One region of the Anaerobacillus sp. genome, then DNA from elsewhere that is predicted to be linked to it. Evidence: predicted binding sites of a transcription regulator. Region 1 holds the regulator's gene; each other region holds the start of a gene.
What was found. Region 1 encodes Rex, which represses fermentation and respiration genes when NADH is low (regulators of the CRP and FNR family bind a similar motif). Its sites were predicted from a motif close to TTGTGAAATATTTCACAA; they were not measured.

Region 1 (7,538 bases):
GGTTGTTCGTCTGTTTGCTGAACTTTCACTTCTTGTTGCTCTTTTAATTGTTTACGCTCGATGTTTTCTTGTTTTTTAGCAAGATAGTAGTCGTAATCACCAATATAATCAACTAAACCATCTTTAGTCATTTCAACGACACGACTTGCCATCCGATTGACAAAATAACGATCATGGGAAACGAAAAGGATTGTGCCAGGATAATCGATTAAAGCATTTTCAAGAATTTCCTTACTATCAAGATCAAGGTGGTTCGTCGGTTCATCTAAAATAAGAAAATTAGCTTTTTGCATCATTAATTTCGCTAAAGCAACTCGAGCTTTTTCGCCACCACTGAGATCAGATACGCTCTTTAATACATCATCACCGCTAAAGAGGAAGTTCCCTAGGATCGTTCTGATTTCCTTTTCAGGAGTTAGTGGATAGTCATCCCATAATTCGTAAAGTACTTGTTTATTAGAGTTAAGCTTTGCTTGTTCTTGGTCATAGTAACCAATCAGAACATTACTTCCATATCTTATTTGGCCAGCGAGGGGCTCTAGTTGTTTCGTAATAATTTTTAAAAGCGTCGATTTCCCGATTCCGTTTGGACCAAGGAGGGCAATGCTTTCAGAACGGTTTATCGATAAATTAAGATTTTTAAACAATGGACTATCATATCCTCCAGATAGTTGTTCGGTTCTAAGGACATCATTTCCTGTTTGTTTCATGATCTGAAACGAAAACCGAGCTGATTTTTCATCACCTTGAGGGCGGTCTAACAGTTCCATTCGTTCTAATTGCTTACGGCGACTCTGTGCTCGCTTAGTTGTCGATGCTCTGGCAATATTTTTTTCCACAAATGTTTGTAGCTTTTCGATCTCATCTTGCTGCTTTTCGTATTGCTTCAACTCGATTTCGTACCGTTTTTCTTTTTCGTCTAGGTAATAGCTATAGTTTCCAGCGAACTTTGTTGCTCGTGTTCTAGAGATTTCATACACTACATTAGCAACCTTATCTAAAAAATAGCGATCATGGGACACGATTAAAATAGCACCTTCATAATGAAGTAGATATTGTTCTAACCAAGCAAGAGTTTCTAAGTCCAAATGATTTGTCGGCTCGTCTAATATAAGAAGATCGGGACTAGTTAATAATAACTTCCCTAGTGCAAGACGGGTTTTTTGCCCTCCGCTTAAAGTTGAGACGGTCGTAGAATAGTCCATATCAGAAAAGTGCAATCCAGATAAAATACCACGGATATCAGCTTCGTATTTATAGCCACCTTTAGCCTTAAAACTTTCTGAGAGAAGATCATAGTCTTTTAAAACTTTCTCATATACTTTTTCATTGCCTATACAATCTGGATCTGCCATTTTCATTTCCAATTCGCGTAGTTCTTTCTCCATTTTTATAAGCGGTTCAAACACCGTTAACATTTCATCCCAAATCGAGCGAGTCGATTCTAAGCCTGTATTTTGAGCTAAATAGCCAAGGCTCACATCTTTAGGTATGATGATATCCCCTGAGCTATAGGAAAGTTTTCCAGCAATAATTTTTAAAAGAGTAGACTTTCCAGCACCATTACGTCCAACAATGGCGACTCGATCTTTGGATTGGACTTCTAACTTTATATTGGATAGAATTGGTTCAGCACCGAAGTTTTTTGTTATTTGAACACATTGTAAAAGTATCATTATTTCATCATCCTAACATTAGTAGCAATCTAGCGCACAATCAATTATAATCATACAGTTAGTGTACCGTAATCGATTGTGGACAAGCAAATAATACTTTTACCGTTAGCATTTAAGAGAACTAGAATTGTCATGGTAATTTACTATATTTCATTTACGTTACAACTTTTGAAACGATTACAAAATTGACAAAATGGTGTACAATATATTTGTGATGAATTGAAAGGGGACATTTGATATGTCATCGTTTACTCATTTTAATGAACAAGGCCGCGCGAAAATGGTCGATATCTCAGAGAAGCACGAGACAGTTCGAACCGCTTTAGCCCAGACGAGTGTCGAAGTTAGTAAAGAAATCTTTGAGAAAATTCAAGAAGGTTCAATAGGAAAAGGGGACGTTCTCGGAGTAGCTCAAGTTGCGGGAGTTATGGCTGCAAAAAGAACAGCGGACTGGATTCCAATGTGTCATCCACTAGCCTTAACAGGTGTTGATGTAACGTTTGATTGGAGTACAAAAGAAGAAAATCACAAACTAAATATTTATGTAAAAGTAAAAACAAAGGGTAGTACAGGGGTAGAAATGGAAGCGTTAACCGCTGCTTCTGCGGTAGCTTTAACAGTGTATGATATGTGCAAAGCGGTAGATAAGGGAATGGTTATTGGACCTACATACTTAGTTGAAAAAACAGGCGGCAAAAGCGGCGATTTTAAACGAGAGAAAGAAGTAGAGTAAATCCTTATTTAAAAAGCTCAATTTAAAGTTGAAACTAATGATTTTCAGTAACCATTTGTGAATTGGTAAACAATGAAAGATAGTAAGTGAGGATTGAATGAATGGGGAGAAACCCATTGATTATGTTTTGTCCTTCTAGTTTTGAAGGTACAGGTTGGAGGCAGAATTATGAATATTGATCAAACGAAAATTCCTCAAGCGACTGCAAAACGATTACCTTTGTATTATCGATTCCTAGAAAATTTACAAGCGTCAGGAAAGCAACGGGTATCCTCTTCGGAATTAAGTGAAGCAGTGAAGGTAGATTCAGCAACAATTCGCCGTGATTTTTCTTACTTTGGTGCTCTAGGTAAAAAAGGGTATGGGTATAATGTAAATTACCTGTTGTCTTTTTTTAGAAAAACCTTAGATCAAGATGAGGTTACAAATGTTGCATTAATCGGTGTCGGGAACTTAGGAACAGCATTTTTACATTATAATTTTTCAAAGAACAATAGTACAAAAATTCAAATGGCTTTTGATGTCGATCCAAATAAAGTAGGGAAAGAACTTGGAAGTGTTCCCATTCATCATTTAGATGATCTAGAAAAAGTGTTAGATCAATCTGTTACGGTAGCAATTTTAACTGTACCGGTCTCGGTTGCTCAAAGGGTCGCTGATCGTCTAGTAGCTTCTGGTATAAAAGGGATCTTAAATTTTACACCAGCTCGACTCTCGGTCCCTACTAATGTTCGAGTTCATCACATCGATTTATCTGTTGAACTTCAGTCATTAATTTATTTTCTTAAGCATTACCCAATGTAAAATGGGAACGTTATTGCGCTAGACACGAATATAGGAGGTTATCACTTTTGTTTCAAAGTGGTAACCTTTTTTTATTTCAATAATAAGGGGTTTTTATTCTAATAAGTAAGCTAACATGGTATAGTAAAGAAAGAATATATTTCGGTAAACGAAAGGAAATTAAAATGAGAAATTTACTCCCCGAAAAGTGGCTTGTCGTAATTGCTGTTTTATTGGGTACTTTCACAATTATTTTAAACAATAGTATGTTAAATCCGGCAGTTCCTCATTTAATGAAGGTGTTTGGTGCTGATGCAGTATCTACTGGCTGGGTAATTACAATCTTCATGGTAACGATGGGAATAACAATGCCTTTAACCGGTTACTTAGGAGATAAATTTGGAAAGAAGAAACTTTATTTAATCGGATTATTAATATTTATCATCGGTTCTGTTTTAGGATCATTTTCATGGGATCTAGGTTCACTTATATTTTTCCGTGGGATTCAAGGAGTTGCCGGTGGAATTATGATGCCACTGTCAATGGCACTTATATTTGAAGTATTCCCTAGACATGAGCGAGGGCTCGCAACTGGAATTTGGGGAATTGCTGCGATGATGGCACCAACTATTGGTCCGACGATTGGTGGTATTATTATTGAGAAAGGTAGTTGGCAATGGCTATTTTTAGTTAATGTACCAACCGGACTTTTAGGTATTTTAATTGGTTGGAAGTACTTAAAGAATACGAATAGAGTAAAAGGGATTACTTTTGATAAGTGGGGCTTCGTGGCGGTTACCGTTGGTGTTGGGGCAATACTATACGCTCTAGGGAGAGTCTCAGCATTAGAACATCTAGTTCAACCAGCTAATCTAGCATTAATTTTTATTGGGATAATATCGCTATATCTTTTTGTGAAAATTGAACAACGGATTGAACAACCTTTGCTAGATTTAACGATTTTTAAAAATAAGGCTTATACCTATAGTGTTTGGATTTCAATCTCGACATCGTTAGCACTATTTGGAGGGATATTTCTTATTCCATTATTAGTTCAACATGTTTATGGTCTAGGACCAATCGTAACGGGATTAATTTTCCTACCTGCAGCACTTTTTACAGGTATTTTTATGACAGTTGGTGGTAGACTTCTAGATCGTAATGGTCCTCAGCTAGTTGTTACCTCCGGATTATTAATAACTGCAATTTTTACTATGCTCTTAGGGTTTATAACGATGGAAACATCTTTAATTTTGATTTTCGTCTTTATGGCAATGCGTGGGATTGGTCAAGGCTTTTCAACAATGCCTGCAACAACGGCGGGAATGAATGCGATACCTGAGAAGTTCATTTCAAGGGGTTCCGCGATGAATAATGTCCTAAGGCAAATTAGCTCGGCTTTAGGCATCGTCTTTATCTCGGTTTTCTATGAGGTTCGTAAAGTACAAGTTTTTCCTAATGTAGGGTCAATGGAAGAAGCTAGCTTACAAGCAATTAATGAGGGTTTCTTACTGTTAGGAGTTATTGCTCTTTTGACTGTGCCTTTTGGCTGGCTGTTAGGTAAAGCTAGTGAAGAACAAGAAAGTAAAAAAATATTATCTGCTTAGAAGACGAAAAAATAAATTTACAGAGCTATTTAGTATTAACTAATTAGTAATCTATGTTATGATGAAAAAAAGAATATGTTTCACAGCTACGGGAGCCTAGAAGACTAGGCTGAGAAGATGACTAATCTGTCACAGACCGTGTACCTGATCTGGATCATGCCAGCGGAGGGAAGACTGTTTTGTATTGAATTATCTTTACATGTCTTTAAGGCCGCATCGAGTATGATGTGGTCTTTTTTGTACATTCAACTGTTGAGAGAAAAATCTAGGTCGTTTGCTAGTATTCATTTAAAACAATCCTTAGGAGGAGAAACAATGACAAAAGATTTATTAACTATTGGTGGCGTAGAGTTAAATAGCCGACTATTAATTGGAACAGGAAAGTTTAATAACGATGCTTTAATTCCAGAAGTAATTGCTTCTTCACAATCGCAAGTCATCACTGTAGCCATGCGTCGTGTTGATTTTAATACGAACCAAGAAAATATTATGAAGTACATCCCAAAAGAAATGATCTTGCTACCAAATACTTCAGGAGCAAGAACAGCAGAGGAAGCGGTTCGTATTGCTAGACTTGCAAGAGCAGCCGGGATGGGGAATTGGATTAAAATAGAGGTTATCTCTGATCAAAAATATTTACTTCCTGATAATTATGAAACGATTAAAGCAACAGAAATTTTAGCTAATGAAGGCTTTATTGTTTTGCCTTATATGAGCCCAGATTTAATGGTCGCTAAAAAGCTAGAAGAAGTAGGGGCAGCAGCAGTTATGCCACTAGGAGCGCCTATTGGTACAAATCGTGGCTTGAAGACAAAAGAGTTAATTCAAATCTTAATTGAAGAATGTGAAAAGCCAGTAATTGTTGATGCTGGAATCGGGAAACCATCTCAGGCTTGTGAAGCTATGGAAATGGGAGCAGACGCTGTTTTAGTGAATACGGCAATTGCAACCGCTGGTGATCCAGTAGCGATGGGAGAAGCGTTTAAGGCAGCTGTTCAAGCTGGTCGAACAGCTTATTTATCAGGCGTAGGCACAGTGGCGAAACAAGCAAGAGCATCATCACCACTAACAGGTTTCTTACAAATTTAAATTTAAGCAGAGTTGTGATAGTAACAAAAAATAATCAGGGTCTCTATAAACCCTTAACAAGAAGGGAGCTTTCTCATGAGTTTTTACGATGAATACGAAAAGCTAAAGGAATTACCTTTTGAAACTATTTTCAAAAATTTTACGGAAGTAGATGTAAGAAGAGTTTTGCAAAAGCAGAGATTGACCCCAGAAGATCTACTAGTCCTTTTATCACCTGCTGCTGAAAACTTATTAGAAGAGATGGCCCAAAAATCACATGAATTAACAGTTCAGCATTTCGGGAGAACGATCTTACTATTTAACCCGATCTACATTGCTGATCACTGTGTAAATCTTTGTACGTATTGTAGCTTTAGTGTTACAAATCAATTCGAGCGCAAAAAGCTTTCAATGGAACAAATTGAAATTGAAGCGAAAGCGTTGGCTGATTTAGGTTTAAAGCACATCCTAGTGTTAACTGGAGAATCTAAAACACATACACCGGTTTCTTATATTGCTGATTCCATAAAAGTGTTAAAGAAATACTTTCCGTCAGTAGCGATTGAAATTAATCCACTGGATACTGAAGAATATAAACAATTGGTTGAAGCGGGCGTGGATGGGCTTACTGTTTATCAGGAAGTATATAATGAAGAAATTTATAAATCAGTCCATGTAAAAGGACCAAAACGTGACTACCGTTATCGAATGGATACACCTGAACGTGGTTGCGAGGCGGGAATTCGCCAAATTAATGTTGGCGCATTATTAGGACTAGATGATTGGAGAAAAGAGGCGTTTTTTGCAGCAATGCATGCCAATTATCTACAAAAGAAGTATTTAGATGCAGAAATTAGTCTATCATTGCCAAGAATTCGACCGCATCTAGGTGATTATCAACCAAAATCGATTGTTGAGGACCGTCATCTAGTTCAGGCAATTACAGCATTTAGGTTATTTTTACCGCGATCAGGAATTACATTATCAACGCGAGAACCTCAAGAGTTAAGAGATAATCTCATCTACTTAGGAGTAACGAAAATGTCTGCAGGTGCTAGCACAGAAGTCGGTGGATATTCGAAGTGCGACACGGGTACGGCTCAGTTTGAAATCTCAGATGAACGGTCATTAGCAGAAGTTCAACAAATGATTAGGGATAAAGGCTACCAACCAGTGTTGAAGGATTGGGAACTATTAGTTTAGATGGATTAGGCGAGAACCTGTTAACAACAGGTTCTCGTTTTATTTATCCTCTACTTTACGTTTCATCCTAAAGTATTTGATTGCAATAATAAAGTCATAAGTAGCAATAGCCATCAACGCTATTGTCCACAAATCCCATTCGCCGGTTCTTCCTTTTTGTTGTATTGCTAGATAAACAAAAGCTACAGCCATAAAAAGATACATAAAAGCCCAAAAAAGTGTTGATTTCATTTTATAATAGTCCTCCAATAAACCCTTGCATTTCTTCTAATTTTTTTTGTAGTTCCATTAAGCGGTCTCCGTATACGACCTGAACAATCATGACAAAGCTATTTAGTGCTACGTGAGCGACAATTGGAACAATAATCCGTTTTGTTTTTACATATAAGAATGAGAAAACCACACCCATAAACGCATATACAAGTAGATGTTCAAAATCCATATGGACAACCGCAAATATGACTGAGC
Region 2 (7,538 bases), on a different contig from region 1:
TGCCTTTGGTGGTGATACAAAAAAACTACGATTTGGGCATCGTGGTGCAAATCAACCAGTGCAAGATACAATTACAAAGAAAATCTATATAACATCACAAAACCATAGCTACGTTGTAACAAACGAGAGCTTAACAAAAACGGGTTTTACTCCACGTTACGTAAATATAAATGACAGATCAATCGAAGGAATGTCACACAATTTATACCCAATTACTTCTGTACAATTTCATCCTGAGGCTCATCCAGGTCCAGCTGATTCAGAAGAAATATTTTTACATTTTCTAACGGACATGAGTAGCAAGAGGAGAGAAAAAGTGTATGCCTAAATGTCAAGACATTAACAAGATACTAGTCATTGGCTCTGGTCCCATTGTCATTGGGCAAGCAGCTGAGTTTGATTACGCAGGGACACAAGCTTGTCTTGCCCTAAAAGAGGAGGGTTGCAAAGTAATTCTCATCAATAATAATCCTGCAACTGTTATGACTGACAACGCATGTGCTGATGTCGTCTATTTTGAACCATTAACGGTAGAAAGTGTTGAAAAGATCATTCAAAAAGAAAAGCCTGATGGTATATTAGCAACTCTAGGAGGTCAAACAGGCTTGAATTTAGCCTTATCTCTCCATAATGAAGGTATTTTAGAAAAGTATAATGTTCCTCTTTTAGGAACTCCAATCGAGTCAATTATGAAAGGAGAGGATCGTGAGGAATTCCGTGCCCTCATGCACCTCCTTGAAGAACCAGTTCCGGATAGTGAAATTGTCGAAACAATTGATGCAGCATTAGAGTTTGCAAATCAAGTTGGCTTTCCGATCATCGTCCGCCCCGCCTATACGTTAGGTGGAGCAGGTGGTGGAATTGTTGACGATGAAGCTTCACTTAAAAAAATTGTAAAAGGTGGACTTAATGCTAGTCCAATCCGACAGTGTTTAATTGAAAAGAGTATTGCCGGTTTTAAGGAAATAGAATATGAGGTAATGAGAGATGGCAATGATACATGCATTACCGTTTGTAACATGGAGAACATTGATCCAGTAGGTATTCATACGGGAGATTCCATCGTAGTAGCTCCTTCTCAAACATTAACAGATGTTGAATATCAGATGCTGCGATCTGTATCTGTTAAGATCATTCGCGCATTAGGGATTGTTGGAGGCTGTAATATTCAATTTGCTCTTGACCCTAATAGTAAACAATATTATTTAATTGAAGTAAATCCGCGTGTTAGTAGATCGAGTGCTCTAGCTTCAAAGGCAACTGGGTATCCAATTGCGCGGATTGCAGCAAAGTTAAGCTTAGGTTATTGCTTGCATGAATTATTAAATCCTGTAACTGGACATACGTACGCAAGTTTTGAGCCGGCTTTAGATTATTGTGTAGTGAAATTCCCACGGTGGCCTTTTGATAAATTTCCTCATGCAAATCGGAAGTTAGGAACGCAAATGAAAGCAACTGGCGAGGTAATGGCAATTGAAAGAAACATAGAATCGGCGTTTCAAAAAGCAGTTCGTTCTTTAGATATCAAAGGTGTTTCTGGTTTAGAAATGGCATCTGTAAAAAAACTCACTCAAGAAAAGTTGTGGTGTAGTGTAAAGGAAGCAGATGATCTTCGTTTTTTTGCGATTTTAGAATTATTACGGCGTGGGGTAACAGTAGAAGAAATATACCTTTCTACAAAAATTAATTATTTCTACTTGGATAGTTGGCAGTTTTTAATTGAGCAGGAACAACATGCAAAACAGCTTTCGTATTCTACTGTAACAAAAGAACTACTTCAACGTTTGAAAGAAAATGGTTTTTCTGATGAATGGTTAGCGAATATTTGGTCTGTTTCTTTAAACGATTTACGAAAGAAACGTGATGAATTTAATATTCACCCTTCATATAAAATGGTTGATACTTGCGCAGGTGAATTCGTTGCAAAGACATCTTACTATTATTCGAGTTGGTCTGGTGAACAGGATGTTGATATCGAATCAACTAAAAAGAAAATAATCATTATCGGCTCAGGCCCAATTCGAATTGGTCAAGGTATTGAATTCGACTATTGTTCAGTCCATGGAGTTTTAGCTCTAAAGGAGCAAAATTATGAGGCGATTTTGATTAATAATAACCCTGAAACAGTCAGTACAGATTATGAAATAGCAGATCGACTTTATTTTGAGCCGATAACGACAGAAGATGTATTGAATATTATTGAACTTGAAAAAGCCGAGGGGGTAATTGTTCAGCTCGGTGGTCAAACAGCAATATCTTTAGTGAAAAACTTAGAGGATGCGGGTGTCCCACTTATAGGAACAAACCATGACACGATCGATAAACTAGAGGATCGAGATCGTTTTTATCATTTTATGAAGGAAGTTAATGTTCCTCATATCCCAGGCGTAACTGCTTATGATGAGGTTGACTTATTAAACAAGGCTGAGAAAATAGGTTTTCCAGTATTAATTCGTCCTTCATACGTCATAGGTGGCCAAGGGATGATGACTTTTGAAACTCGTGAAGAGATGAAGGATTTTCTAAATGGTGAATTAAATGTTACATCTTTTCCGATTTTATTAGATGCGTTCTATCCTGGAATAGAGGTAGAAGTAGATGCTTTAACTGATGGAGAGGATATTGTTGTTCCAGGAATGTTTCAGCATATTGAACGAGCAGGAGTTCATTCCGGAGATAGTTTCTCTGTTATACCGCCAATAAATATTACACAAGTTCATAAACAAACAATCATTGATTATACAAAGCGGATCGCTAGAGGTATCAAATTTAAAGGTGTCTTTAATATTCAGTTTGTCATTTATAATGATTGTATTTATGTTTTAGAAGTTAACCCGAGGGCATCAAGAACGGTGCCGATCTTGAGTAAAGTGACTGGAATGAACATGATCGCCCTTACTATTAAGCTTCTAATGAACGAAAAACTGGCAAGTCTTGTCGATAATCTAGGTTATCAAGTTGAGCCACCGTATTTTACTGTGAAAGCACCGATATTTTCACATACGAAGCTTCCAGATCTAGATCCAAAGCTAGAAGCAGAAATGAAGTCAACTGGAGAATTAATTGCAATCAGTGAAACAGTCGAAGCCGCTTTTCGAAAAGCTTTCATTTGGGGTGAGAGAGATATTCCAGAGCTTTTCAAGAAGAAAGGAAGTATATATTGTGACATCGCGTTAAGTCAGAGAGCAGATTTTCATTCCGTAAAAGGGGAACTAAAGAGGCTGCAGTATGATGTAGTTAGTGACGAGGATATGTCATTTGAACAATGGTTAGAGGGTGTTGACAGTGTTTGTTACCTTTGTGTTGATATGAATGACCGAGTCTCTAAACAAAGAAGAAAAGATGCCTTAAAAAGTCGGTTACCAGTTGTTACGGAACTTTCAACATTCTCTTATATGGTTAGTTGTTTATTAAGCGAAAGTTTCTCTGTAAAGTCCATAAATCAATGGTTAGCAGCTTACGAAAATCATAAAGGTAGTTTAATAAAAACAAATTGAGAAAGGATGTGAAGCTCTTGACTGTTATGTCAATACTAGAGTCAGGAATTAATCTTAAAAAGCACAAAGGTAAACATTTTCTTACGCTACTTGATTATTCTTCAGATGAAATTAAGGAACTGTTAGAATTTTCATTATTATTAAAGAAGTATCAAAAGGAAGGTGTTCCACACCAATTTCTAGCTGGAAAGACTCTCGCAATGATTTTTGAAAAATCTTCGACAAGAACTAGGGTTTCCTTTGAAGTAGGAATGACACAATTGGGGGGAGCTGCGTTATTTCTAAGTTCAAAAGATTCTCAATTAGGTAGAGGAGAGCCTATTTCGGATACCGCCCAAGTTCTTTCTAGGTATGTAGACGGAATAATGATTCGAACACATGGGCACGAAATCATCGAGGAGTTAGCAAGCTTCTCAACAGTTCCTGTTATTAATGCTTTAACAGACGATTTTCATCCTTGTCAAGCAATGGCTGATATTATGACGATATTTGAAGTGAAAGGAACTTTTCAAGGGGTAAAGGCTGTATACATTGGCGATGGGAACAATGTTGCCCACTCATTATTAATAGCTTGTGCGAAAGTTGGTATAGATGTTGCGATTGCTACACCAAAGGGATACGAACCGAAACAATGGATTGTAAATGAAATTGAAACGATTTGTAAAGAAACAGGAGCGAAATTTACTCTAACAAATGATCCTATTGAAGCCGTTCGCAATGCAGATGTCATTTATACAGATGTCTGGACGAGTATGGGTTACGAAGAGGAAACGGCTAAGAGACTTGAAGATTTTAGTCAGTTTCAAGTAAATAAAGATCTGATGACATATGCTAAGGGAGATTACATGTTCCTCCATTGCTTACCAGCTCACCGTGGAGAAGAAGTTTCCGCTGAAGTAATTGATGGGAAAAACTCATTCATCTTTGATCAGGCTGAAAATCGTCTTCATGTTCAAAAAGCAATCCTAGTAGCTTTGATGGGGAATTGAACATTTATTCACAAAAAAGTCACATGAATATATGTCGAAATGTGACGATTGTCACAGAATAACACTCTCAAAATTATTACTATAAATTTAAACAAGTGATGGTTTTTTTAAACAAAGAACGAAAGACAATTTAGTTAATATTCGCCCAAAATATTAAGTGAATTAGTTTTCTGTTTAAAACCTCTCATAACAAAGCAAATAAGTAGAGATAGAAAGTTTGATTTAGTCAAACCAAATGTTCCCAAATAACAACGTTAATAATGAGTAAATGCATGAAATAATTCTTTAATGTTCATTTGACCCCCAATCTATTGAACATAAAAATAACGAACTCGTTCGTTATTTTTTTTTGCAGAAAACCGACATCCAGCGACGACCAATAAAAAGAAACTAAGGCGCTCGCCTAAGTTTCTTTTAGTTTATATATTCATTTAATAATTCCATATTATGAATAACTAAATAACCTTCCTTTTTGGTAACGATTTTTAGTTGTTTTAATTGATTCATAAGGCGTGTTACACTCTCTCTTGTTGCTCCAAAAAAACTCCCTAAGTCCTCGTGGGTAAGCTTTAATTTTATCGTAATACCGTCCCCATCTGTTTCACCATATTCTTCTGCTAGACGTACTAAAGTTGCAGCTAAGGCACCAAATTTTCCATAAAGGGCTACATCTCTTAAAGTTGCTTGAGAAATACGAAGTCTCTCGGATACAAACCGAAACATTGATATAGCGAGTTGAGGGTGATTAAGTAAGAATGTTTCAAGCTCTGCGTTTTTAATATAAGAGACATATCCTCCTTCAATGCAGATTGCTGTTGCTGGATAAGTACTACCTTCTTTAGAAAATAATGCAACTTCAGCAAACATATCACCACTCTGACGAATACTTAAGGCAATTTCCTTTCCATCCGGAGTACTTTTACTAATACGGACTTTCCCTTGATTGATAAAAAAGATCGATTCTGCAGCATCATATTCGTGAAAAAGCACTTCGCCTTTTGTCATTTTTTTTGTCTGAATTATTTCTGAAATTTGAGATTTCTGTTCAACTGGCAAACCAGAAAAAAATGGGATGTTATCAATAAAATTGGTACTAGACATAATTCCAGCCCCTTTTTTTAAAATTGTATCAATCATCACTTTTTTGATCTTAATAATTCAGTATACTAAATAGTAGGAAGCTGTGTCTATTTAGTAAAAATTCCATTATTCTTTACAATATCATAAAAAACGCATCAGGGTAATGAGATTTTTTTAGTTTTTCTAATGGTTAATTTTTTGCCACATTTCAAGAGATTTGTGTCAATATCTTTAAATAATGATTGGTGACGGCCTAATGAAAAGTAAGTGTGATTTGTTTCACATTATTTCCTTTTGGGATTTGATAAGATAGGATCAAATCTACTGATATAGGGGGAGCAAATTATGATCAGTTGTGAGTTAAACCGTGTCGGTACTGATAATGTTATAGTCGTTTCAGGAGGAACAGCACCACATATAGGTGCAGTAGTTATTGCATCCTATGAGCAAAGTGGGGTTGAAATTGTTAGTTACGGGTTTGAACACCATAAAGAAGAAGATTTATTTGCAGATTTAGCTAAAGTTTGGTGCAATACATTTCAAGAAAAAACGGTAATTTTAGGTGGTATTCACATTGATAATGCTACGAAAGAACAAATAGAAAGCCTTGTCAATGAAACATGGGATAAATTTTTTCATTTGATGGCAGATCAAAAAGCTTGTAAAGTATAAAAAGATATACGGTAAAGGTGGGTAGTTCTATATAGGGATTCCTCGCCTTTTTTTATGAAAACTGTTTTGAGTATTAACTAAATGTCGCTGGATCTCCTTAGAAGCCAGCGATTGTCAAAACGGAGATGGCAGGGGCATGTCTATCGGTCGAGTTCTTGAGTGAGCCTTTTGTGTCTATTGTATGGTTTATTGGTTAAGGAATTCACTTACCTGTGATTTATCTCACTGTGGTTATTTCTATACTGCCTTATGATAAAACTAAGAAGAAAATACTCACACCTTAATGGAGCGGAGGAATTTAAATGGACTTATCTTTCTTATCAATGAAACCAAAAAATTATGATGAAAATCCGTTCATTGTTATTTGGGAAGTAACAAGAGCATGTGCATTAAAATGTTTGCATTGTCGAGCAGAGGCACAATATAAAGCAGATCCAAGACAGCTTTCTTTTGAGGAAGGCAAGAAATTAATAGATGAAATCGCGATGATGGATAACCCGTTATTCGTTTTTACAGGCGGGGATCCCCTAATGAGACCTGACCTTTATGAATTGGCTAAGTATGCGATTGAAGAAAAGAAGTTACCGGTGTCAATGACTCCGAGTGCTACACCGAAAGTAACAAAAAAAGCGATTGATCAAGCAAAAGAAGTTGGTCTCTCTAGATGGGCGTTTAGCTTAGATGGGTCAACAGCAGAAATTCATGACCATTTTCGCGGGACAAAAGGGTCCTACGATTTAACAATGAAGGGTATTGATTATTTAAAGGAACTAGATATACCGATTCAAATCAATACAACAGTTTCTCGATATAATTTAGGGGATCTACCTGCTATGGCAGAAAAGGTAAAAGGAATGAATGCGGTTCTTTGGAGTTTATTTTTCTTAATTCCAACAGGTAGAGGTATGGAAAAAGATATGATCACTGCAGATGAACATGAAGAAGTTATGAAATGGTTATTTACAATTCAACAAGAAATGCCTTATGGCGTCAAAGCAACAGAAGCACCACACTATCGTCGTGTTGTGCTCCAAGAGAAAAAACGTTTGAAGCTTGGAAATGAACAAGGAAACAAACGCCTTGATACGCTAGGACGAGCACCGAAAGGCGTCAATGATGGCGACGGCTTCATCTTTATTAGTCACATTGGTGACGTTTATCCTAGCGGATTTTTACCAGTCAAATGTGGCAACGTTCGCGAAACACCTCTACCTGAAATTTATCGACAAAGCCCCGTTTTAAAAGAATTAAGAGATAAAACGTTGATTAAAGGTAAGTGTGGTGTTTGTGAGTTTAAAGA
Region 3 (7,538 bases), on a different contig from region 1:
CTAACAAATTTACGAATGGAGGGTATATTATGACAGATAAAAAGAAGATAATTCGTAATCAAAAAGATACTGACGATGACATGATTAATTTAGTTGACAATTTAAACCGTGAAGACGATCTAAAATATAACCGTCGTGCATTTTTAAAAACTGCTGTGGGGACATCGGTAGCGTTAGGTGTAGCAACAATTCCATTTTCAGTAAAAGCTGTGCTTGGAATTGCTGATAAGGAATATGAAAGGGTAGAAATTGCAAAGCTTTCGGATCTTCCAGAAGGACATTCCGTAACATTTAATTACCCTTCTGAAAATGATGCTGCTCTCTTGATTCATACTGTAAATGGTGATTTAAAAGCCTATAATAGTGCTTGTACGCACCTTATGTGTCCGGTATTTTATGAGAAAACTCAAGACGTTCTTTTATGCCCTTGTCATGCTGGCTATTTTGATGTTAATAACGGTCACCCAAAAGCTGGTCCGCCACAACGTGAGCTTCCGCTAATTGAGATTGAAGTAGAAAATGGCATTGTCTACGCAGTTGGGAGGCAATACCGTCATGGATAAAAAAACCTGTTGGTCAATCATAATCGTTTCAATTATTGTTAACGTTGTAATGCTACAATGGACAGTTCAAGCTTATTATGGAAGAGAGTATGAGAGTATTTTAATTTATAGCGGTATAAGTATTGTCTCTGCCTTCATAGCGTTATTAACTTACTTACAATGGAGAAAGCTCGAATACAAAAAGTAATACTTAAAGAGAGTCAAGTGAATAAAACACATGAAAAATACAAACTTACTAAATATAGTCACATTAAGTGTATAATTATTAATTTAATTATACATTTATATATACATAATTGAACAATTCACAATAATGACAAAATAGTGAGGTTTTTCACATCTATTCGATAGACCATTAACTATCATGAAAGTAACTTCAATGAAGCATAATAAGTTAGGAAGAACTAAAAATTTGGGAGGAATTATTATGGCGAGGATCACAAGATGGGAGCCGGAAAATGAACAATTTTGGGAAGCGGAAGGGAAAAGGCATGCAAAGCGAAACTTATCGATTTCAATTCCTGCTTTATTATTAGCTTTTGCTGTATGGCAAATTTGGTCAGTAACAGCAGCTAGTTTAAATGATATTGGTTTTAATTTTACAAAGTCTGAATTATTTACTTTAGCTGCACTTCCTGGACTTTCTGGAGCAACGCTGAGAATATTTTACACCTTTGTTGTACCAATCTTCGGTGGTCGAAACTGGACAATAATCAGCACTGCCTCTTTATTAATACCAGCGATTGGGATTGGTTTAGCTGTACAAAACCCTGAAACATCATTTATGACAATGGCGATTTTAGCTGCGTTATGTGGTCTAGGAGGCGGAAACTTTGCATCGTCAATGGCTAATATTAGTTTCTTCTATCCGAAAAAAGCAAAAGGGACAGCACTTGGTTTAAATGCAGGAATTGGAAATCTAGGTGTAAGTACGGTTCAGTTTGTAGCTCCATTAGTGGTGACTATGGGGATTTTCGGAGCAGTAGCTGGTAATCCGCAGGTGTTACCAGATGGATCTCATATTTGGGTTCAAAATGCAGCATTTGTCTGGATCATTCCAATTATCCTAACTGTAATCGCAGCAATTTTTGGAATGGATAACTTACCTGGATCGAAGGCTTCAATTAAAGAGCAAGCAGTAATTTTTAAGAATAAACATACATGGATTATGACATTTCTTTATGTTATGTGTTTTGGTTCATTTATCGGCTATTCGGCAGCGTTTCCGCTACTTATTAGAACAGAATTTCCAGATGTCAACGCATTACAATTTGCCTTTTTAGGTCCACTAGTTGGTGCACTTATACGTCCTCTTGGAGGTTGGGTATCAGATAAAGTAGGAGGAGCAATTGTTACATTTATCGATATCATTGTGATGATTTTTGCAACGTTAGGTGTACTTTATTTCTATAATCAAGGGAATTTTACAGGATTTCTAATTATGTTCCTCATCTTATTCGTCACTACGGGGATCGCCAACGGTTCAACATTCAGAATGATTCCTTTCATATTCAGTAACCAAAAGGAAGCAGCAGCTGTTTTAGGATGGACTTCAGCAATCGGAGCTTATGGTGCATTCTTAATTCCAAAAATCTTTGGGTGGTCTATTGACACAACTGGAATGGCAAATACTGCCCTTTATATCTTTATTGCTTATTATGTCGTAAGTTTAGTGGTTACTTGGTATTACTACTCGCGTAGAAATGCAGAAGTAAAGTGTTAAGAAGTTAAAAAGATGCAATAGAACTAATCTTCCATCATTTGCTTGATGGAAGATTAGCTACATAACGTAATTAAATATCCTTTTGATGGGGGATGGTTATTTTGTCTAGTAAAGAATTATTCCACTTTAAAAACCCACGTACGAAAACTCTTCATTTAACATGGATTGCATTTTTTATTTCTTTTTTTGCTTGGTTTAATATGGCACCGCTTGCAGGAACAATGATTGAGTCTGTAGGCTGGTTAACCAAAGATCATATGTCTGCTTTAGCGATTATTAACGTTGCCTTAACAATCCCTGCCCGTATCGTCATTGGGATGTTACTAGATAAATATGGACCGAGAAGAGTATTTTCAATTTTGCTCATCGCTATGGCTTTTCCAACATTTATGTTTGCCTTTGGTGATTCATGGATGCAATTGTTCATTTCAAGATTATTATTAAGCTCAATCGGTGCTAGTTTTGTAGTTGGAATTCGTATGGTGTCAGAATGGTTTCCACCAAAAAGTGTAGGCTTTGCTGAAGGATTTTATGCAGGTTGGGGAAACTTCGGATCCGCTGCCGCAGCAATTGTTCTTCCATGGCTGGCTATAACGTTGTTTGGTGGTGATGATGGTTGGCGTTATGCGATTGCTTTTAGCGGATTAGCGTGCTTTATTTATGGAATTATCTATTGGTTCGTTGTGAGTGATACACCTGAAGGCAAGGTTTATCAAAAACCACGAAAAACAGCGGCAATGGAAGTAAGTTCCTACGGTGATATGATTCAATTAATAGTTTGGACGGTACCATTAGTCGGTGCATTAGGTTTACTTTCATGGCGTTTAAAGAATTTACAGTTTATTTCGGAGCAAGCATTAATCATTATCTATATTTCGTTAATTTTCATATTAGTTTTCCAGATTGTTCAAATATTAAGAGTCAATTTGCCTATCCTAAAAGAGGGAGTGCCTGAGGACGATAAGTATAAATTTAAAAATGTAGCCGCTTTAAATACAACCTACTTTGCAAACTTTGGTGCAGAATTAGCGATCGTTTCGATGCTACCATTATTCTTTTTAAGTACGTTTGGTTTGACTGTAACAGCAGCAGGCTTAATTGCGTCTTCATTTGCTTTTGTTAATTTATTTGCCAGACCTTTTGGTGGTTGGCTTTCAGATAAAATGACAAGTCGAAAAACAGTAATGCTTATTTACATGTTCGGGATTGGCTTAGGGCTTATTGGGATGGGTTTAATTAATTCAGAATGGCCATTAATTTTCGCAGTAGCGATTACCGTGCTAACTTCTATGTTCATTCAAGGAGCTGAAGGTGCGACCTTTGCTGTCATTCCACTAATAAAAAAAAGAATTACAGGGCAGATTTCTGGGATGGCAGGTGCATACGGTAATGTAGGCGCTGTAGTTTACTTAACAATTTTTACATTAGTCACACCACAAACGTTTTTCTTTATTTTAGCTAGTGGAGCATTTGCAAGTTTCATATTTTGCTTATTGTTTTTAGATGAGCCAAAAGGATCACATAGTGAAGAGTACCAATTATCTAGTGTTGACTTAGCACAACATGAAAAACAATTGAAAGAAAAACAAGCAAAAGGGGCTTAGATAGTCACTTTTGCTTGTTTTTTTGATCTTTCAATTGTACTTATAGACCACTTAATGTTACAATCTTTAACGTATACTGTCCACAAATTCGACAAAAAGCTACTAAATTGTTTTTATGTATATTACACTTTTAATAACACTAAGATAGTGTTAATATTATAGTAATCAATATGTAACGTTTTAGTAAAAAAAATAGGAAAAGAGGTTTTCTTAATGGAAAAGAAAGAGCTGGAAATGAAGCGTTTCTTTAATGAGTTGTCAAAAGAAAACCAAGAATTGTTATTATCAATTGGCTTGGAAATAACTGCAAAGAGTGGAACGTTTTTATTTCATGAAGGCGATTTCCCTGAGAATGTGTTTTTAATTCGTGAAGGAAGAGTTCGCTTAAGTAAAATGACTGCTGACGGTAAAGAATTTAGTGTTCATCTAAAGCAAAAAGATGAGCTTGTCGGTGAAGTTGGCTTATTTAATGAGATGTCTATTAGTGTTACCGCTGAGGTCATTGAGGATTCAACATTAATTAAATTTGAAAGACCAGCACTTGAGGCTATATTTAGAGAAAACGGTGAGATTGCGGTTGCCTTTATGAAGTGGTTTGCTAGGCATACTCAGTCTACCCAAGCAAAGTTTCGCGACTTAATTCTCTGTGGAAAAACTGGTGCCTTTTACTCTACGCTAATCCGCTTTAGTAATTCTTACGGTGTAAAGTCTGATAATGGAATATTAATTAACGTCCAATTAACAAATCAAGACATTGCCAATTATATTGGTACGACGAGAGAGAGTATTAATCGGATGCTTAATGACTTGAAAAAAGATAAGATCATTACAATGGAAAAAGGGTTTATAACTATTAAAGACATCAAATTTTTAAAAGATTACTTGCATTGTGGTGACTGCCCAGTAGAGATTTGTACGATCTAGTGTAAAGACATGAACGCATTCATGTCTTTTTGTTTTGACACTTAGAAGATATCTTTACATTCACTATTAGGCTCTGTTGTTAAAACTCACCTGTAGCGATAATTTTTAAATGATCTCCTAAAAGAGTTCTCTCACCATTTTTTGTAATAAGTAAACATTCAATAATACGGAAGTCTTCTTTTACAGTTTTGTCTTTTTGGAAAGCCATTAATATACCTTCACCTAAAAGAACATCATTGTTAAAAACTTGAACTTTTTGTCCTTCCATTGATACGTGCTTTGCATCTTCCAAAAAGATCATCCAATGACTCCAACCGTTAAATATGAATGCTTCACTGCCATCTCCTAAATACCCCATTAACGCCAAATGGTCATCGACTGAAGCGGAAATGTTTTCTGCAATTGTTTTTATAACTTTATGGAGGGATTTATATTGATCAAATGATAATTCTTTCGAAAATGTTAGTAGTAATTTTTTATTAGCTGCATCATGGACAATTACAGCTGTATAGGTTGACGCATTTAATACATAGGTACCATTATCATATTTAAATTTCAGTTCGCTTAATAATTCAAAAATTGAATGTTCGCCTTCATAGTAAAAAGTTACTTGTAACAAACGTATCAACCCCTAACTTTAGTATATAATCGATAGTATCAAGAAAACGCTATAGGCACAGTGTAAAATATCACAATTCTGTGAAAGGGTATAATTAGTGATAATAATCACTTAGTTATAGTTCTTTTATCAGTAAAATGAAGTCAAAAGCAACTTACGAAAAAAATAAAAATAAATGTTAGAACGCGGCAGAATTTAGAGCAATTTGTAGCTCTCTGCTTTTCTAATCATCAAGAAACGAGGGGTCGTAATGAATTGGTTTGTACCGAGAGAGCATGGAGCATGGGCAATGTTGATTGTTCCATATTTATTAGGAATGCTAGCTACTAATATCACCTGGTTACATTACATTTTTTTTATTGGTGTTTTAGGATTTTACTTTGCTTCAGGGCCGTTGTTGGCAGTTATTCGAAAACCCAAACTTAAAAGAGAAGTGATACCAGCTTTTTGTGTTTATATCTTTATAGGAGCGTTATTTACTATTCCCATTTTATATTTAGTACCTAAAATTATTATTATTGGTTTATTTATCATTCCGTTTTTTTTATTAAATGTTTTGTTTGCTAAATTTAAAAAAGAACGTCTATTTGTAAATGACCTAATTGCTATTATCGCATTATCGTTTTTAGTCATCATTGCTTATTTTATTGGAAGCGGTAATGTTGATGAAAAGGCAATAATGCTTATGTTTATTAACATTGTATTCTTTACAGCAAGTGTTTTTCATGTAAAAACATTGATACGTGAGCGAGAAAATATTAAATTTTTATGGAAGTCTCATTTTTTTCATGGTGGAACCTTTGTGTTATTTCTTTTTTTAGGACTGCCAATGATAGCTGTTGCATTTCTTGTAGGAGCATTTAAAGCTTGGTTTATGCCAAAATCAAAACGTTATAAGCCGATTCAAATTGGTCTTATTGAAATTGCAAACAGTATCATATTTGTTGTATTAATAGGAATCTATTACTAAGTTAGCAGAAATTTCCCTTAATAAAGATCCTTTAGATAACCATAATAACAAAAGAAGAGAATTTATTTTGGGAGTGATATTAATGGGACAAAGTCGACAATTTACCCACGGTCAAAAAGCACCTAACAACGGGATTTATGTTGAAATAGGTGAAACAGGGGACATGGTTCAAAATCCGAAAAGTGTAAAGTTACAGGCTGGAGACACTTTTCCTGAAACGAGCAATCAAAACCGTAAATGGACATATAAAAGTAAATTTGGAAGATAACAACTTATTGATCTAATATCGTTTAAAAAGTAAAGCGAATGCTCTTATTAGCTAAAAGCATTTGCTTTTTTTTATCCAAATGTGGAGAGAATAAAAAAATAGGCAATGTCCTATACAATCAAAAAAGGTCCTTGCATACATTATAAAAGAAGTAACCTATGTGAGGGATTATTATGAAGATTAAAGAGAGGTATTTTATTGTTGGAGGAGAATGGAACGTTATTCATTTACCTAGCAAACCCAATGGTTTTGCTATCTTTATCATTGGTGATGTTAATCATTATGTTCAGTCAAACAGTAGTTCATGGCATCAACGTCCAGACCAAGCAAAATTTATCGAAACCTTAAAAGGTGCTGGTTATACGATCGTTTATTCCAATTTGTTTGGCCGAAATTGGGGCAGCGATGAAGCTTGTCGATTGTTGCAGAGGCTTTACGACGAAGTGATGAAAAAGGAAATCTTAAATAAAAAGGTGCATTTAATTGCTGAAGGGATGGGGGCATTAGTAGCTGCAAAGTTGGTCCCGGAAATGGAAGCGTCATTTCGCTCAGTCGTAATGATAAACCCATGCCTCAGTTTAAAGGAGTACTTTGAGAACGAAAAGAATAATAAGTTATTTTATAAGCGAATTTTAAAAGAGCTAAAATCGGCATATTATTTAGAGGAAACAGAACTCGAAAAAGCAATCATTGCAATGGACATAAACAATTATAAAATAATTTCTGTACCTACAAAAATTTTTCATTGTATACAGGCAACGCCCTATTCGTTACAAAGTCATGTCCGACCTTATGAACAATTATGCAATAAAGTAACTAGCAACGTCGAAGTTTCCATATATCTAAAGTCGAAGCCATTTCAAGAGT
Region 4 (7,538 bases), on a different contig from region 1:
TAAACTCTATTAGAACGATTGAGTTTCTTACAACGATCCCAGCTAATGATACAATCCCCATCATCGCCATAAAGCCAATTCCCACTTGAGTAATGAATAGACCCAATATAGCACCAGAAATCGCTAAATAAACTGTACTCATCACTAAAATTGGTGTTACTAATGAATAGAATTGAACAGCCATGACAATGTATATTAAAAATACCACGATAAAAAATAACTTAGTAATTTCGATAAAGAAATCATTCCTAGCTTCTGATTCCCCACCCACACTTATCGTAAAGCCTTCCTTTAAATCGATAGCAGAAATAATTTCGTTAATGTTTTTTTCTAGCGCAGCTTTCTCTTCTTCTCCCGGATACGCTCTTATCGTGACGGTTCTTACTCCGTTAATATGCGGTATTTTTTGTATCTGTTCTTTTTTTACTTCTGTAAGCAGTTCATCAAAACCTACAAGTTCTGGCTGAAATTGTCCTTCTACTCTTTTATTGCTTGGTAATACGAGCGAACTTAGATCCAATGAATTCCCTTCGTCTATCTCATCAATGACAATCCTCATATCCCAGTTTTCGGTACCGTCATCGAAGGTTCCTAGCGGGATTCCGAGAGAAACTAAGCGAATTTGTTCACTTAATTGACGCATCGTTAATCCATGTTCTGAAAGGACTTCGCGATTTGGTTCGAAAATAACGGTTGGCCAAGGCGAGCCAACATCATCTAGAACAACCCCACTTCCTTCAATTTCATTGATCCCCTGTTTTAAAGTAGTAACAACATTTATTAGTTCGTCAAGGTCAGTCCCTGATACTTTAATCGCAATTGGCGCTCCTACTGGTGGACCAGTCTCAATTGTCGTCATTTTAATTTCAGCATCTGTAAACGAGCTTCGCAATTCGTTCGTCCACTTAGCGATTGTTTCATCCGCTCGCTGTATGTCGCGATTTACCCTTAATAAAAGTTGCCCTGTATTTTCCCCAGTACCAGCCATCATTTGACCAAAAAGGCCGGGTAATCCTGTGCCAGTATATATTGATATTTCGACTATAGCCTCATCCTCAGCTAACAAGTTAGCCATTTCAACTAAGGACTCATTTGTTTTTTCCATAGTCATATCTACTGGTAAAATTACATCAACAGGTTAAAAATAATAAAGGAAAGAAGGTAAAAACAACAGCTAGTGTAGACGTAATAATTGAGACCCTAACTTCTCTAGTGCCTTTTAATGCACCCTCTAACGGTCCATCACCTAGCTTATATCGCCTTTGGATGTTATCGTTGACAACAATTGCATCGTCAACGAGTATTCCCAGGGCAATAATAAATCCGATGATCGATATTTGATTTAAATCGACTCCAAGATAAGGAAGTGGGATAAGTCCTAAAATAATTGATGTCGGAATGGCTAACGCAACAATAATTGCAGATGTAATAGTCATACCTAATAATGTAATAATAACAACTGCAAAGATTGAGATCAGAAACGAAATCGAAAGATCTTTAAAAATTTGTTCTACAATCGTATTTTGAGTGTAAAACAATTCTAAACTAATTTGCTCAGGTAGTTCTTGACGTACGCTAGCTAGCTTTTCATCAACCTTTTTTTGCAGTGATGGAATATCGACACCTTTATCCGGTAACACAGTGAATGATAAAGCTGGCGTTCCATTAAACGTAATATAATCCCTTGGTTTAACGTTTCGAATTTCTACAGTTCCAATATCCTTTAAAAACACTTTTTCGTTTTCTCTTGTTAAACCGATAAAAACTTCCTCAATTTCTGGAATTGATTTGTACGATTGAAAAGCTAGTTGTACGTTTTTTCCATCGTTTTGTTGTCTACCAAGTGGAATTGTATCGAATTCACCCGTTAATCCATCAAGTACTTGCGGAAAAAAAATACCCTGTGAAACCATTTTTTCAGAATCTAAACTAATGACTAATTCTTGTTCCAAAAGCCCTTTAACAATCGTGCCCCTAACACCGTTAATAGACTCTATTTGCTTTTGCCATTTTTCAACTGTCTCATTTAAAGTATAAAGATTAGCACGATTTTCAGACAATAAATGATAGGAACTTAGTGCCCCCATTTGAATATCTTCTCTAATCGTTGGTGTAAAAACTTCTTCGGAAAACGTAGCGCTTACTTGTGAGACTATATTCCTTACTTTCCCGAAGACAATCATCTTATCAGAATTATCGCCGAGCTGTAATACGATGGTTGAAGCTCCTGCCCCGGAAACAGAAGTCATTTCCTTAACCCCTTCTATTCCCTTTAACGCTTCTTCTAGTGGAACTGTAACATTTCGTTCAACTTCTTCTGGTGTAGCCCCTGGATAGATCGTTGTTATCGTTCCAATGTTAAAAGTAAATTCAGGTATTTCCCGTTTCGGCAATTGAAAAAAAGTAATTGTACCTATTAACACTAACAAAGCTAGAAATATTAACGTAATTTTCGGCTTTTTAATGGTCATCTCCATCCTAGATTTCCCCCTATAATGTACATCCTTTTTATATTCGTTGTTTAACAATTTATCACACTATTTTTAAAACACCTAAAGATTTGAATTATCATTTTCTCCTTTTTTAATTAAAAAAGGAGAGATCCGCTCTCTCCTCTTTTTCTCTTGTATTAAATTGGACTTTTTAGTAAATAACATGAAAAGGTACATTAGTTAAGGGGGGAAATTTTTTGCTTAATATAAGTTGGATGATGTTCATTATGATCATTTTAGCCAGTTATCGCTTTACCCATTTAATTGTCTTTGATAAAATTACTGAGTTTATTAGAAAACCCTTCTTAAAAACAACAACTGTAACTGAGGATGGACATACAAAAACCAAAAAAGTACCTGACTCAAAGCTTGGCTACTTATTAAATTGCTACTGGTGTGCTGGATTTTGGAGTGCAATCATATTTGGTTTTGGTTATTGGCTATATCCTTCAATTTTTGTTCCCGCTATTTTTATTTTTGCGATTGCTGGCGGTCAAACAATTATTGAAACGTTTGTGGGTGTTGGGACTAAAGCTATTCACGCCTTAAGTAGAGACACAAAGCACTAATGAATTAATCTTTTTAACTCATCAATTAATTGGCGAGAGCGTTTTGCATTGCCCTCAGCGAATTCCCTTAAGCGAAGTTTTAATTCCTCGCTTTCATGAATTCGTTCAGCGGCTATTAGGTAGGTACGCATCATTTCTTCTTCATGATCTAAAGATGTTTGTAATATTTCCTGTAAGTTTTCATTTTCATTCATTATTATCACCTCACACTTAAAATTCCCTCTAGGGATTAAATACATGCAGTTAATCTTTTTAATTGTTTTGTGACGTTTATCACCTCATGAACGTAGAAACTTAGCTACACTAAGACTATGATAAAGAAATTCTTTTAATCCAAGGAGGAAAAACGAAAATGAACCATAACTCACCTTGTTCTGCAGCCTTTGGCGACCCGAAAGAAATTAACTATTGTGCCCCATTAAAACAATTAATCAGTGAGCATCCTTCCCTTTTGGCTAAAATGGCCGAATTTAATAAAATGGTCCAAGCTTTTGAAGCTGATGTTACTATCGAAAATTGGAATGATTGCATAAAACAACTTCATGACAAAATAACAGTTTTTATTGCTGAGCTCGATCCACATTCAAACCGGGAAGAAGATGTTTTGTTTGAAATGATGGTGAAATACATTGGTCGTGAAGGTGGACCAATCGCAGTTATGGAATACGAGCATAATACTGCAAAATTAAATTTAAAAGAATTTATGGATAAATCATCCACTATTCTAGAAGTAAACAAATCGATTTCTAAAGCCGAGGCTGAAGACATATTCCGCCATTTAAAAATTGTTTACTTAACACTAACTGACCATTTTATGAAAGAAGAAAATATTCTCTTTCCAATGGCGGAGCAAATGTTGTCTGACGAAGAAAAACAACAGTTAGCTGAAAAGTTCTCACAAATGGCATAGTCTTACAAGTACTGCAATTTCTTTTCATTAATAAAACGAGGATTTTTGAATGATTGGTTAACAGCATTTTGCTGCTCCTGTTCAAAATTCCTCGTTTATTTTTTTAGTGTAAAATGTTATTGCCTTGGTCATCACCATATCCAATATGGCCAATTCCCTCCTCAGCCATCTTAAGTCTAAGCTTTTCATATAAGTATAAAACGGTCATTTCAAACTTTTCTTCATAGTTCAGGTCTTGAAATAGCTTCACTAAGTCCTCAGTCTTAAACCCATCCAAAACCCCATAAATAATTATCAGGATATCCTCCTCATCACCTGTTAAATGGTTCCTATACATTTCATAAACATCATCAATCATTTTCAAGAAAATCACCTCTAAATTTTTTTTGTGATAGTTTATCAAATAACCTAAGATATAATCCAAATTATACATTTACAGAAATTATTGGATAGGAGTAATATAATACTATTATGCATTTTAAAAGGAGACGCGACTATGTTCTTCCGTACTAGACAAAATCAAGAAAATCAATTTTTTAGTGGAGCATTAGCTGGTATAAGTATAGCCCTTGGTTACTTACCTGTTGCGCTTACCTTTGGATTTATCGCTGAGGCAACTGGTCTATCCTTAGTTGAAACAATCGGAATGAGTGCTTTTGTGTTTGCAGGGGCTGCTCAATATATGTCATTGAGCTTAATCGCCATAGGCACTGGAGCCTTAGAAATTATCTTTACAACCTTCATTATTAATATTAGGCATTTACTAATGAGCACTGCTATTAGTGAGAAGGCCGAGCAGGATCATCCGATTGTCAGAGCTTTATATGCGTTTGGTATGACTGACGAAGTATTTGCTGTTACCTCAACAAAAGAAGGTCGGCTTACTAGTTCATACATTTTAGGGGTTGCGGTTGTCGCCTACTCTAGCTGGGTTATTAATTCAGGGATCGGTTATGTTATCGGAACATCTTTACCGGAAACGTTACAAAAAAGTATGTCCATTGCCCTATATGCATTATTTATTGCTCTTTTGGTACCGTCATTAAAAAAACATCGAAAAATTATCTGGCTAGCGTCTGTTGCTGCGGTATTTAATTCTTTTTTATTGCTTTTTATCCCAAGTGGTTGGGCAATCATTATTGCTACCTTAGCTTCAGCAATAATCATCGAAATTATTTATAGTAAGAAAACCAACTATTTCGATCATGAAAAAGCTACTAGTGAAAAGGAGTGTGGGTAATGTCCAATACAATGATTATTATAATTCTAGGGATGGCAGTTGTAACTTATATTCCTAGATTATTACCGCTCGTAACAATGAATGGAAAAGAAATGCCACCAAAGGTAACTGCAGTCTTGCAAAATGTTCCCTACGCTGCCTTAGGAGCACTTATTTTTCCGGGAATATTATTCGTACAAGAAAGTATCTGGTTTGGTGTCATCGGCGGTCTAACAGCTTTATTCGTTGCCTTGTTAAGTACAAATTTAATTTTTATTGTAGTTAGTGCGATTGCAGTATTAACTTTATATTCCTATTTAATCGCTTTTATTTAAATTATCACTATCTATATTTCTAGCCTAGTAAAACACCAAAAACATTATTTTGGTGTTTTTTAATGCTTATTCTAACAAATTTTTTTGATCAAAATATCGGTTTAATTGCTTGATCATTTGTTTTAAGTGTTTGTTTCGTATTACAATAGAGAGATGGAAATTAGAAAATATGTAAGTGGTGACTTATGAATAAAAAGCAATTGCGGACTGCTATCGATTATTTCTTGGAGAATAATTTTCAAAGTCGTATCAAAGAACGCGGCTTACATTACTTTTACGATGGAAAAGTAACAAAACTGGACTTAGTTAATGACAAGCTTTCGGCCACGGTTACTGGAACAACATTATATGATGTTGAAGTAAATTTGGAAAACTTGTCTTTAAGCCATTGTACCTGTCCATATGAAAATATGTGTAAACATCTTGTAGCTGTTCTGATGGAACTAAAAAAGTTACTAGACGATGCCCCAAGACTGTCATTACAAGGTACTATGGACTATCACCTTAATGAACCCATTGCTGTTATGGAACGATTAAGAAACGACCTTACACCTTATATTGAGGAAGTTTATCATCTTCTTTCAAAAAGTGGTCATTTTAGTCATGAGCACACTAAAATGATTGTGAAACAATTTTATGAAGAACTTCAACAAAATGTTACGAACGAATCTCACCAATTTCAAATAATAGCGATGACTGTTCTTATGGATGAGTTATATAAAAAGGCGATTAACTACGAGACCTTTTATTTTAGGCAAAATCGTTTTTTAGCATTTTTTAATGAATTGTTTCACGCTAGCTACCCTGCTTTGAAACAAGAGGTAACAAATGGCTCTTCATTTACTAAGTGGTATACAACTTATCTTTTTAATCAATTACCACATATAGAAAGTGGTTCTCCTTATCAAAGTCTTATTTCAACATGGCTTCTCTGTGAAGAAAGAGAAGTCGTATTATTAAAACATGCCCAAATGCTCTTGAAAAAACCTTTAAGTAATCATTTCTTTTTAACAAAACTAGCTAGTCTTCTATGTCTACAAGCGAATGATGGAGCTCGATCAATTGCATTATTAAAAGAACTCAAAGATAAATTACACCATAGCGATTTAATTGATCATTTCTTGATCATGGAACAAAAAGATGATTTTGTCATGATGAAACATTGGTTCGAGTTATTTTTCCCAAAAGAAAAACCAAAACAAGGTACTGTTCTAGGAAAACTATATGAAGATATGCTTGTAGAAACGGGAACAGACGAAGAAAAGTTGACGATTGTTTGGAAGAATTGGCTTAATCAGCCATCTTTTCTAACATATAAATCAAGAATGAATAAAAGTAATGCCGAGGAAAAACAAAAGATTTTACAATACATCATACCAAAATTACAGGCCGACCTCTATCGATCGCAAACAGAGGCGACCTTCTATCAGATTGCTACACAAGAAGGTCTTTTTGAAGAAGCCCTTACATCGCTATTAACACACAAAAAGGAAACCAATATTATTACCCCTGAAATTGAAAAATTATTAAAGGTGGTTAAGAAGCAAAACCCAGTTTTACTTCTCCCCTTCTATCACCAACTTGTTGAAAGATTAGTTCAAAAAAAATCGAGAGTATATTACGAAGAAGCTGCTCTGTACATCAAACAATTGAAGGATATTTACGAAAAAATAAACAAACAGCAAACATACACTTCCTATGTTGTTGGCTTAAAACAGAGATTTAAAACTTATCGTGCGTTTATTCAGGAGCTGAAAAGAATTGATAAATAGTTACAATCCAAATCCAATTATTGTTCATGGTGGAATATTAAAAGAGAAATCCGGATATAGTTTATTTATTTGGGGAGAACAAAAAAAGCACAAAAAATACGTTGACATCGAACCTTTTAAATACCCATTTCTTTATTCTCCTTTTGAATTAAAACTATCGTTGTTTCGTAACCATGAAGCTTCTTTTTACGGCACGTTTTTAGATACAAAAGAATGTCAACTTCAAGTCCCTTTAAATAAT

Region 2: a site for Rex is predicted at 5,834-5,851, ahead of lpdD (prenylated flavin chaperone LpdD). Genes of this name have one in related genera too.
Region 3: a site for Rex is predicted at 886-903, ahead of ACK4M9_RS13450 (NarK family nitrate/nitrite MFS transporter). Genes of this name have one in related genera too.
Region 4: a site for Rex is predicted at 3,323-3,340, ahead of ACK4M9_RS13265 (hemerythrin domain-containing protein). Genes of this name have one in related genera too.

What each region holds. Positions count from the first base shown of each region.
Region 1 covers NZ_JBKBWN010000030.1:7,326-14,863, reverse strand. The annotation lists gene ACK4M9_RS21735 (ABC-F family ATP-binding cassette domain-containing protein) at 1-1,676, opposite strand, end outside; gene moaC (cyclic pyranopterin monophosphate synthase MoaC) at 1,915-2,409, shown strand; gene ACK4M9_RS21725 (redox-sensing transcriptional repressor Rex) at 2,578-3,213, shown strand; gene ACK4M9_RS21720 (MDR family MFS transporter) at 3,378-4,799, shown strand; TPP riboswitch at 4,878-4,988, shown strand; gene ACK4M9_RS21715 (thiazole synthase) at 5,115-5,888, shown strand; gene thiH (2-iminoacetate synthase ThiH) at 5,964-7,070, shown strand; gene ACK4M9_RS21705 (YdiK family protein) at 7,110-7,301, opposite strand; gene ACK4M9_RS21700 (CPBP family intramembrane glutamic endopeptidase) at 7,303-7,538, opposite strand, start outside.
Region 2 covers NZ_JBKBWN010000008.1:208,890-216,427, forward strand. The annotation lists gene ACK4M9_RS13395 (carbamoyl phosphate synthase small subunit) at 1-328, shown strand, start outside; gene carB (carbamoyl-phosphate synthase (glutamine-hydrolyzing) large subunit) at 321-3,497, shown strand; gene argF (ornithine carbamoyltransferase) at 3,524-4,486, shown strand; gene ACK4M9_RS13410 (Crp/Fnr family transcriptional regulator) at 4,901-5,587, opposite strand; gene lpdD (prenylated flavin chaperone LpdD) at 5,912-6,238, shown strand; gene ACK4M9_RS13420 (TIGR04053 family radical SAM/SPASM domain-containing protein) at 6,541-7,538, shown strand, end outside.
Region 3 covers NZ_JBKBWN010000008.1:221,069-228,606, forward strand. The annotation lists gene ACK4M9_RS13440 (Rieske 2Fe-2S domain-containing protein) at 30-563, shown strand; gene ACK4M9_RS13445 (hypothetical protein) at 556-750, shown strand; gene ACK4M9_RS13450 (NarK family nitrate/nitrite MFS transporter) at 991-2,286, shown strand; gene ACK4M9_RS13455 (MFS transporter) at 2,388-3,890, shown strand; gene ACK4M9_RS13460 (Crp/Fnr family transcriptional regulator) at 4,104-4,814, shown strand; gene ACK4M9_RS13465 (hypothetical protein) at 4,894-5,433, opposite strand; gene ACK4M9_RS13470 (YwiC-like family protein) at 5,684-6,403, shown strand; gene ACK4M9_RS13475 (YjzC family protein) at 6,486-6,671, shown strand; gene ACK4M9_RS13480 (alpha/beta hydrolase) at 6,845-7,538, shown strand, end outside.
Region 4 covers NZ_JBKBWN010000008.1:184,349-191,886, reverse strand. The annotation lists gene ACK4M9_RS13285 (efflux RND transporter permease subunit) at 1-1,105, opposite strand, end outside; gene ACK4M9_RS13280 (efflux RND transporter permease subunit) at 1,131-2,477, opposite strand; gene ACK4M9_RS13275 (DUF1360 domain-containing protein) at 2,708-3,061, shown strand; gene ACK4M9_RS13270 (hypothetical protein) at 3,058-3,255, opposite strand; gene ACK4M9_RS13265 (hemerythrin domain-containing protein) at 3,414-3,971, shown strand; gene ACK4M9_RS13260 (DUF6154 family protein) at 4,075-4,329, opposite strand; gene ACK4M9_RS13255 (AzlC family ABC transporter permease) at 4,468-5,211, shown strand; gene ACK4M9_RS13250 (AzlD domain-containing protein) at 5,211-5,525, shown strand; gene ACK4M9_RS13245 (SWIM zinc finger family protein) at 5,711-7,297, shown strand; gene ACK4M9_RS13240 (DEAD/DEAH box helicase) at 7,287-7,538, shown strand, end outside.